Mucilaginibacter gracilis: one gene and its partner. The main gene of each other region encodes a partner of the protein of the gene in region 2 in a complex. Links are inferred from orthologs where the notes say so. Each region holds a gene or a part of one and is shown on either strand. Other genes may lie near its edges.

Region 1 (2,964 bases), 1.2 Mb from region 2 along the record:
AAAAGCGGGATGCAAAAGTAAATAAATTATTTTATATTTTACTCTTTTTTACTTAAAATATCTTCTATATACGAAAATGTTGAAAGTATATCTGCCTTACCCTTGCTAATGGCCACCGTATGCTCATAATGTGCTGATACTTTGCCGTCAATGGTCGATACCGTCCATCCATCGTCCCAAAACCTAACTCCGGCTCTGCCAGCGTTAATCATAGGCTCAATGGCTATAACCATACCTTCTTCCAGCTTAATACCAGCTCCTCTTTTGCCGTAATTTGGCACCTCCGGCTTTTCATGCAACCGGGTGCCAACACCGTGGCCAACCAGCTCCTTAACAACGCCAAAATTATTTTTTTCAGCGTGCTCTTGCACTGCATAACCAATATCGCCAATACGCAAGCCGGCAACCGCTTTATCAATGCCCAAAACCAAACATTCTTTGGTAACCTGCATCAACAATTTAGTTTGCTCGCTAACCTCACCTATAGCAAATGTATAGGCCGAATCGCCATAATACTTGTGTTTTACCACACCACAATCTACAGACACCAGATCACCCTCAACCAACACATGGTTACTCGGGAAACCATGTACAACCTGGTTATTGAGTGAAATACAAAGAGAATACGGAAAACCGTTATAGTTTAAAAATGCAGGAACCCCACCGTTATCACGAATAAAGGTTTCTGCAAGTTTATTAAGTTCTATGGTCTTTACACCTGGCCCTATTACCTTAGCTACCTCGCCAAGTGTTTTAGATACCAGTAAGGAGCTCTCTCTTATCAGCTCTATCTCCTCAGCCGACCTATAATTAATTTTAGACATTAGGCTATTATATTGCCGGAGGCGTTGTACCTGCTGCAGTAGGGATAGCCGTACGTCCTTGTATTCTTCCGGTTTTCATCAAACCATCGTAATGACGCATCAATAAATGACTTTCTATCTGTTGCAAAGTATCTAACACAACACCTACCAAAATTATTAGTGATGTTCCACCAAAAAAGCGCGCAAACGGGCCATATACCTGGAACATAGCTGCAATAGCCGGCAATATGGCTATGATAGCTAAAAATATCGAACCAGGTAAGGTAATTTTTGATATCACACCATCAATATAATCGGCAGTTGATTTACCTGGTTTAATACCTGGTATAAAGCCACCGTTCTTTTTCATATCATCAGCCATTTGGTTAGGATTAACCGTAATAGCCGTATAAAAATAAGTGAAGATGATAATCAATATCGCAAACATCAAATTATGCCCCCATGAGGTATAATCAGATAGTGCAATTAAAATACCGCTCGATGCTATCTTAGGGAAAAACTGCGATATCATTCCTGGGATAAACATTAAAGCCTGGGCAAATATAATTGGCATAACACCGGCTGCATTAACTTTTAAAGGTATGTACTGCCTAACACCACCATATTGCTTATTGCCAACTATACGTTTTGCGTACTGCACAGCAATTTTGCGGGTACCCTGTACTATTAATATAGTGAACATTACAACAGCTATTAAAGCTATAATTTCAACTATAAAAGCAAATGGGCCGCCAATACCGTTAACACGGGACGAAAATTCCTTAATCAACGCATCAGGCAATTGTGCAATGATACCCACCATAATAATTAGCGATATACCGTTACCAATACCTTTATCAGTGATTTTTTCACCCAACCACATTACAAATAATGTACCTGCGGTTAATACAAATACCGATAAAATGGTAAAGTATGGCTCAGGTATTAATTTGGTGCTAACCTGTGAACTTACATAGCCAATGGCTTGTAAAGCAGTTATACCAATAGTTAGGTAACGCGTCCATTGGTTAAGTTTGTTACGTCCGCTTTCACCTTCCTTTTGCAATTTAGTAAAATACGGAACTGCAATACCCAATAACTGCACCACAATTGAAGCGGAAATATAAGGCATTACACCTAAGGCAAAAATAGACTCGCGCGAAAACGAACCGCCCGCAAACATGTTAAGAAGGCCCATCAGACCTTCTTTACCTTTTTGATTGGTTAGTGATGCCGGGTCAACCCCAGGCAACACCACGAATGAACCTACACGATAAATAAGAAGAAATAAGGTTGTGTTGATAATACGCACCCTTAAATCTTCTATCTTCCAGATATTGGATAAAGTTTCGAAAAATTTCTTCATTGAAATTTATAACTTAACGATGGAACCGCCTGCTGCTTCAATTGCTTTTTGCGCAGTGGCCGAAAATGCATGTGCTGTAACTTCTAACTTAGCCTTTAATTCGCCACGACCCAATACTTTCACTAAGTCGTTTCTCGATACCAAACCATGTTCTTTCAGGGTATCAAAATTAACTGTTGTGATGTTATATTGTTCGGCCAAACCTTGCAGAGCATCTAAGTTTACACTTACATATTCAACGCGGTTAGCGTTTTTAAAGCCCACCTTAGGCACACGGCGTTGTAATGGCATCTGGCCACCTTCAAAACCAACTTTGGTTGAAGTACCAGAGCGTGAGCCGGCACCTTTGTGGCCGCGTGTTGATGTACCACCACGACCTGAACCGGTACCACGACCGATTCTTTTTCTATTTTTAGTAGAACCTTCTGCAGGTTTCAGATTACTTAAATTCATAACATTAAATGTTTTCTACTGCTACCAAATGATTTACTTTCCTAACCATGCCGATGATAGCTGCATTAGCCTCAACTTCTACACTATGGTTGATCCTTTTCAAACCTAATGCTTCGATGGTTCTTTTCTGGCGCTCACTTCTATCGATCACGCTCTTAATCTGTGTTATTTTGATTTTTGCCATGATCTGATTATCCGTTAAATACTTTACCTAAACTAACGCCACGGTGTTGAGCTACAGTATAAGCATCGCGCATTTGCGATAATGCCGAAACTGTTGCCTTTACCACGTTGTGGGGGTTTGATGAACCTTTTGATTTTGCTAATACATTATGCACACCT
Region 2 (4,724 bases):
CTCTAAGCGTGTTCTAAAATCGCCGGCGCGCACCTTAAAATTGGGTTCGCTGTAAATAATATAGGTTTTAAGCTCGGGATAAAGATTGTTAAACTTTGATTGGGCGTTATAAGCATCGGTACGGTTGGAGCCCGAAAATATTTGCACCCTAAAGCCCCTGCCCGATGTTGGCGCATATACACCCACATTTGAATTGGGCATTTTACTAAGTGCCAGGCGCAAAGCAATAAGCGAATCGATACGCGGATCTTTAACTACGGTTAGCTTGCCCCTGGTTTGGGCTAAAGAAGTTACCGAAAAGAGCATAAAAAAAGCAATACCACACCCAATAGCTTTGCGGCTTAATGAGGATGTGGTATTGCTCGTTTTCATGATATGAAAGCCCCCTCTAAATCTCCCCCGGTAGGGGAGACTTTTGAATTGCGCGTTTTTACAAATTTTTGTTTCTAAAAGCCCTCCCTACCGAGGAGGGTTGGGTGGGGCTTATTACGCCACACCTACACCATGGCAGTTTTTAAACTTTTTACCACTTCCGCAAGGGCATGGGTCGTTACGGCCAATTTTTTGCTCGGCTCGTACCGGCATTTGTTTTTGCGGTTCGCGGGTATCATCAAACATATCGGGCACACCGTTGGTTTCCTGGGCAAGCTCTGGTTTTGATGTACGCATGTTACGCATATCTGTTTTTGGCTGTGGTTTAGCTTCGCGCACATCCTCTTCCTGTTGCATCGGGATGCCGCCTCTGAATAAGAAACTCACAATCTCTTTATTCACATTGGCCAGCATAGCGCGGAACAATTCAAAAGCCTCAAACTTGTAAACCAATAAAGGGTCCTTTTGTTCGTAAACGGCATTTTGTACCGATTGCTTTAACTCGTCCATTTCGCGCAGATGCTCTTTCCAGGCATCATCGATATAGGTAAGTGTAACTATCTTTTCAAACGACTTAAATACTTCAAGCCCGTGGTTCTCAATCGCTTTTTTAAGCGGCACGGCAACCTGCAAACCATGTATGCCATCGGTAAACGGAACTATGATGTTTTCAATTTCCTGGCGGTTATCGTAAACATCTTTTAGTACCGGGTACGCCTGTGCAGCTATGGCTTCGGCTTTGCGTTTGTAAAAATCAGTCACCTGCCCAAAAACCTTATCGGTTAATTTTATGGCAGATAGCGATGCAAACTCGTCTTCGGTAACGTCAATATCAACCGAGAACAGGCGTATCACTTCCAGCTTAAAGCCTTCGTAATTATTTTCGGCTTTGTATTCGCCAACCACATCGTCAGTAACATCAAAAATGGTGTTGCTCAAATCCACATCCAAACGTTCGCCAAAAAGGGCATTTTTACGTTTGGTATAAATAACTGTACGCTGCGAATTCATCACATCATCATACTCTAACAAGCGTTTACGGATGCCGAAGTTATTTTCTTCCACCTTTTTTTGCGCGCGCTCAATAGAGTTGGTTATCATGGAGTGCTGTATCACTTCGCCCTCTTCGATACCCATTTTTACCATGAGGCCAGATATACGCTCTGAACCGAATAAACGCATCAGGTTATCCTCAAGCGAAACGAAAAATTGCGACGAACCCGGATCGCCCTGCCTACCGGCACGACCACGCAACTGCCTGTCTACCCGGCGCGACTCATGGCGCTCGGTGCCCACAATGGCCAAACCGCCAACTTCTTTAACGCCTGCACCAAGTTTAATATCGGTACCACGGCCAGCCATGTTGGTTGCTATGGTTACAGTACCGTTTTTACCTGCTTCGGCAACAATGTCGGCTTCTTTTTGGTGCATTTTGGCATTCAAAACGTTGTGCTTAATGCCACGCAGTTTTAACATGCGGCTCAACAATTCGGATATTTCTACCGAAGTTGTACCCACCAGTACCGGCCTGCCTACGCGCGGCTCCAACTCGCCTGTTAAAGGGTTTGGTGCCGGGATAAGGCTGCCCTTACCATCCAACTGCGGAACAACTTTACCTGCACTATCAAATTTAGGGATGGGCTTACCATCCTTCATTTTTAAATTGCCTTCTTTATCTTTTTCGTATTGCGGCTCGTAGTGCGAATACGGGAACACTAAGGTTTGTATTTCGGCAGCTACGGCATTGTACTTTTCGCGAACGGTACGGTAAACCAAATCCTGGTAATCGCTGCGGCTGGTTGGCGTGTTGGTTGGTATTTCAACCACATCCAGTTTGTATATTTCCCAAAACTCACCTGCTTCGGTAACGGCAGTACCCGTCATACCGCAAAGTTTGTGGTACATACGGAAGTAGTTTTGCAAGGTGATGGTTGCAAAGGTTTGAGATGCATCTTCAACCTTTACGTTTTCTTTAGCCTCGATAGCCTGGTGCAAACCGTCGGAATAACGGCGGCCATCCATAATACGGCCCGTTTGCTCGTCAACAATTTTTACTTTGCCTTCGTCTAAAATGTATTCAACATCTTTTTCAAACAGGGTATAAGCCTTTAACAATTGATTGATAGAATGGATACGCTCGGACTTGATAGAGAAATCGCGCATCAAGGCGTCTTTCTTAGCTACCTTTTCTTCAATGCTCAGGGTTGATTTTTCAATTTCGGCAATTTCGGTACCAACATCGGGCATCACAAAAAAGTGCGGGTCTTCGCCCGAAGTTGTGATTAACTCGATACCTTTTTCGCTCAACTCAACCTGATTGTTTTTTTCGTCGATGATGAAAAACAGTTCGGCATCAGCTTTCGGCATTTCTTTTGCCGAATCCTGCATGTAATAGTTCTCTGTTTTTTGCAGAATGGTTTTGTGGTTACCCTCACTCAAAAATTTAATGAGTGCTTTGTTTTTAGGTAAGCCGCGGTGTGCGCGCAATAATGCCAACCCACCTGTATCTACATCTGTTTTGCCTTCGGCTATTAATTTTTTGGCTTCGTTTAGTACGCCTTGTACATAGTTTTTCTGGGTATTTACCAAACGCTCAATACGCGGTTTTAATTCGTAAAACTCATGCTCGTCTCCGCGCGGAATAGGGCCCGATATGATGAGCGGTGTACGGGCATCATCAATTAATACCGAATCCACCTCATCAACCATTGCATAATGTAATTTACGCTGCACCAATTCTTCGGGTGTGCGTGTCATATTGTCACGCAGGTAGTCAAAACCAAATTCGTTGTTGGTACCAAAAGTTATATCGGCCAGGTATGCACTGCGGCGTTCTTCGCTGTTTGGCTCGTGCCTGTCAATACAATCAACCGATAAACCGTGAAACTCGTATAAAGGGCCCATCCATTCGCTATCGCGCTTGGCCAGGTAATCGTTCACAGTTACAATATGTACGCCCTGGCCCGCAATGGCATTTAAATAGGCCGGCAGGGTAGCTACCAGCGTTTTACCCTCGCCTGTAGCCATTTCGGATATTTTACCCTGGTGCAGTACTACACCGCCCAATAATTGTACATCGTAATGTACCATGTTCCAGGTAACCTCGTTACCGGCGGCTAACCATGTATTGTGGTGAATGGCCTTGCTGCCATTAATAAGCACATTTTTTTTACGGGCGGCCAGGTTACGGTCAAACTCGGTGGCGGTAACTTCAATGGTTTTATTTTCGGTAAAGCGTTTGGCGGTTTCTTTAACCACGGCAAAAGCTTCGGGCAATATCTCCAATAAAATAACTTCCAGTGCCTTGTTGCGGTCTTTTTCCATTTTATCAATGGCACTGTACAAATCAACCTTTTGGGCAACATCCATTTCCGGGTCTTCGGCCTGCTCTTTTATCGATTGCAGTTCGGCATTAATATCGGCCAGCCCGGCGGCTATCCTTTCTTTAAAATCGAGCGTTTTGGCCCTCAATTCGTCGTTGCTTAGTGAGCCTAATTTGGCAAACTCAGCTTTAATTTTTTCAACTATAGGTTGTATTGCTTTGACATCTCTGTCACTCTTGTTACCAAAAAGCTTACTGATAAATCCCAACATGGTTTATATTTTATAATAAATTATGACTTATTCAACAATTGCGCCATAGCAATTTAAAGGCCATAATGACAGGCGAAATTACGGTTTATTTGCCGAAAAGTTAAGCGGGGAAGATTATTAGTATATTAACAGGTGTTAATTATGTGGTTGATGTTTGATTTTTTTGAATGGGTTTATATAACAAGTGGCAATTTGATTTGTAAATCATTAAATTTGAATATGGCTGAATTGAAAATTTATTTGGATGAAAAACATAATCCAAAAGTGCTTAAAGCTTTGGTAGCAGTAATTGAAGCTTTTGATTTGGACTATAAGATAGAAGAAGACAATGTGCTTAATGATGAGCAGAAGCAAGAAATATTAAGGCGCGAAAAGAAATATAAGTATGGCAAGATGAAGTTAAACACAATTGAAGAGGTTAAAAAGCATTTAAAATAGCCATACCGTTAAATGGCTGGCTGGCAATTTAATCATCTTCACTTTCCGCTTCGTCTTCATCACCTCCAAGATGTTCGTCAAAATCATCCATAAACTTATCATCGTCAAACATCAGTTCTTCAAGTTTTTCCTGCTCTGGTGTGCTGGTATCAAAACGAATGGCCCAATTATCGGGGATATCATAGCTTTTATCAAATCCACGTATCCAGTCAACAAATACGATGCGAAATTCTTCAGTTTTTTCGCGCATTAGTTGCACATAATCTTTCTCGTTAATCTTTACCATTCCGGCAAAGGATACCGCATTCATCAAATCCATT

What was found.
Region 1: the proteins of BDD43_RS07190 (region 2) and secY are in contact, whole or in part, in a crystal structure (PDB 3DIN), measured with the Thermotoga maritima proteins. The link is inferred for Mucilaginibacter gracilis from one-to-one orthologs. Residues at the interface, in WP_004082002.1 of Thermotoga maritima: Glu261, Ala262, Arg263, Lys300, Ala301, Arg302, Thr303, Ile304, Ile305, Leu323, Tyr324, Asp325, Pro326, Val329, Ser330, Tyr333, Ile336, Lys340, Phe345, Val349, Glu363, Phe364, Tyr374, Ser375, Gly376, Gly377, Glu393, Ile395, Thr482, Ser483; in WP_004081795.1 of Thermotoga maritima: Glu108, Gly109, Glu110, Glu111, Ala236, Glu237, Arg238, Arg239, Ile240, Thr241, Ile242, Gln243, Tyr244, Ala245, Arg246, Arg247, Val248, Thr249, Gly250, Arg251, Arg252, Val253, Tyr254, Gly256, Ala257, Ser258, Thr259, Tyr260, Leu261, Pro262.

The regions. Positions count from the first base shown.
Region 1 is NZ_RBKU01000001.1:433,225-436,188, forward strand. It holds secY (preprotein translocase subunit SecY), read right to left. Parts: upstream 2,170-2,964; coding sequence 832-2,169; downstream 1-831. Other genes in the region: map (type I methionyl aminopeptidase), read right to left, coding at 39-824; rplO (50S ribosomal protein L15), read right to left, coding at 2,176-2,622; rpmD (50S ribosomal protein L30), read right to left, coding at 2,627-2,806; rpsE (30S ribosomal protein S5), read right to left, coding at 2,814-2,964. UniProt on the Escherichia coli protein: The central subunit of the protein translocation channel SecYEG. Consists of two halves formed by TMs 1-5 and 6-10.
Region 2 is NZ_RBKU01000001.1:1,669,493-1,674,216, reverse strand. The notes cover bases 287-4,363. They hold BDD43_RS07190 (preprotein translocase subunit SecA), read right to left. Parts: upstream 3,967-4,363; coding sequence 487-3,966; downstream 287-486. Other genes in these bases: BDD43_RS07185 (hypothetical protein), read left to right, coding at 4,186-4,363; BDD43_RS07195 (SPOR domain-containing protein), read right to left, coding at 287-372. Outside these bases: more of BDD43_RS07195, read right to left, coding at 1-286; more of BDD43_RS07185, read left to right, coding at 4,364-4,404; BDD43_RS07180 (hypothetical protein), read right to left, coding at 4,433-4,724. UniProt on the Escherichia coli protein: Required for protein export, interacts with the SecYEG preprotein conducting channel.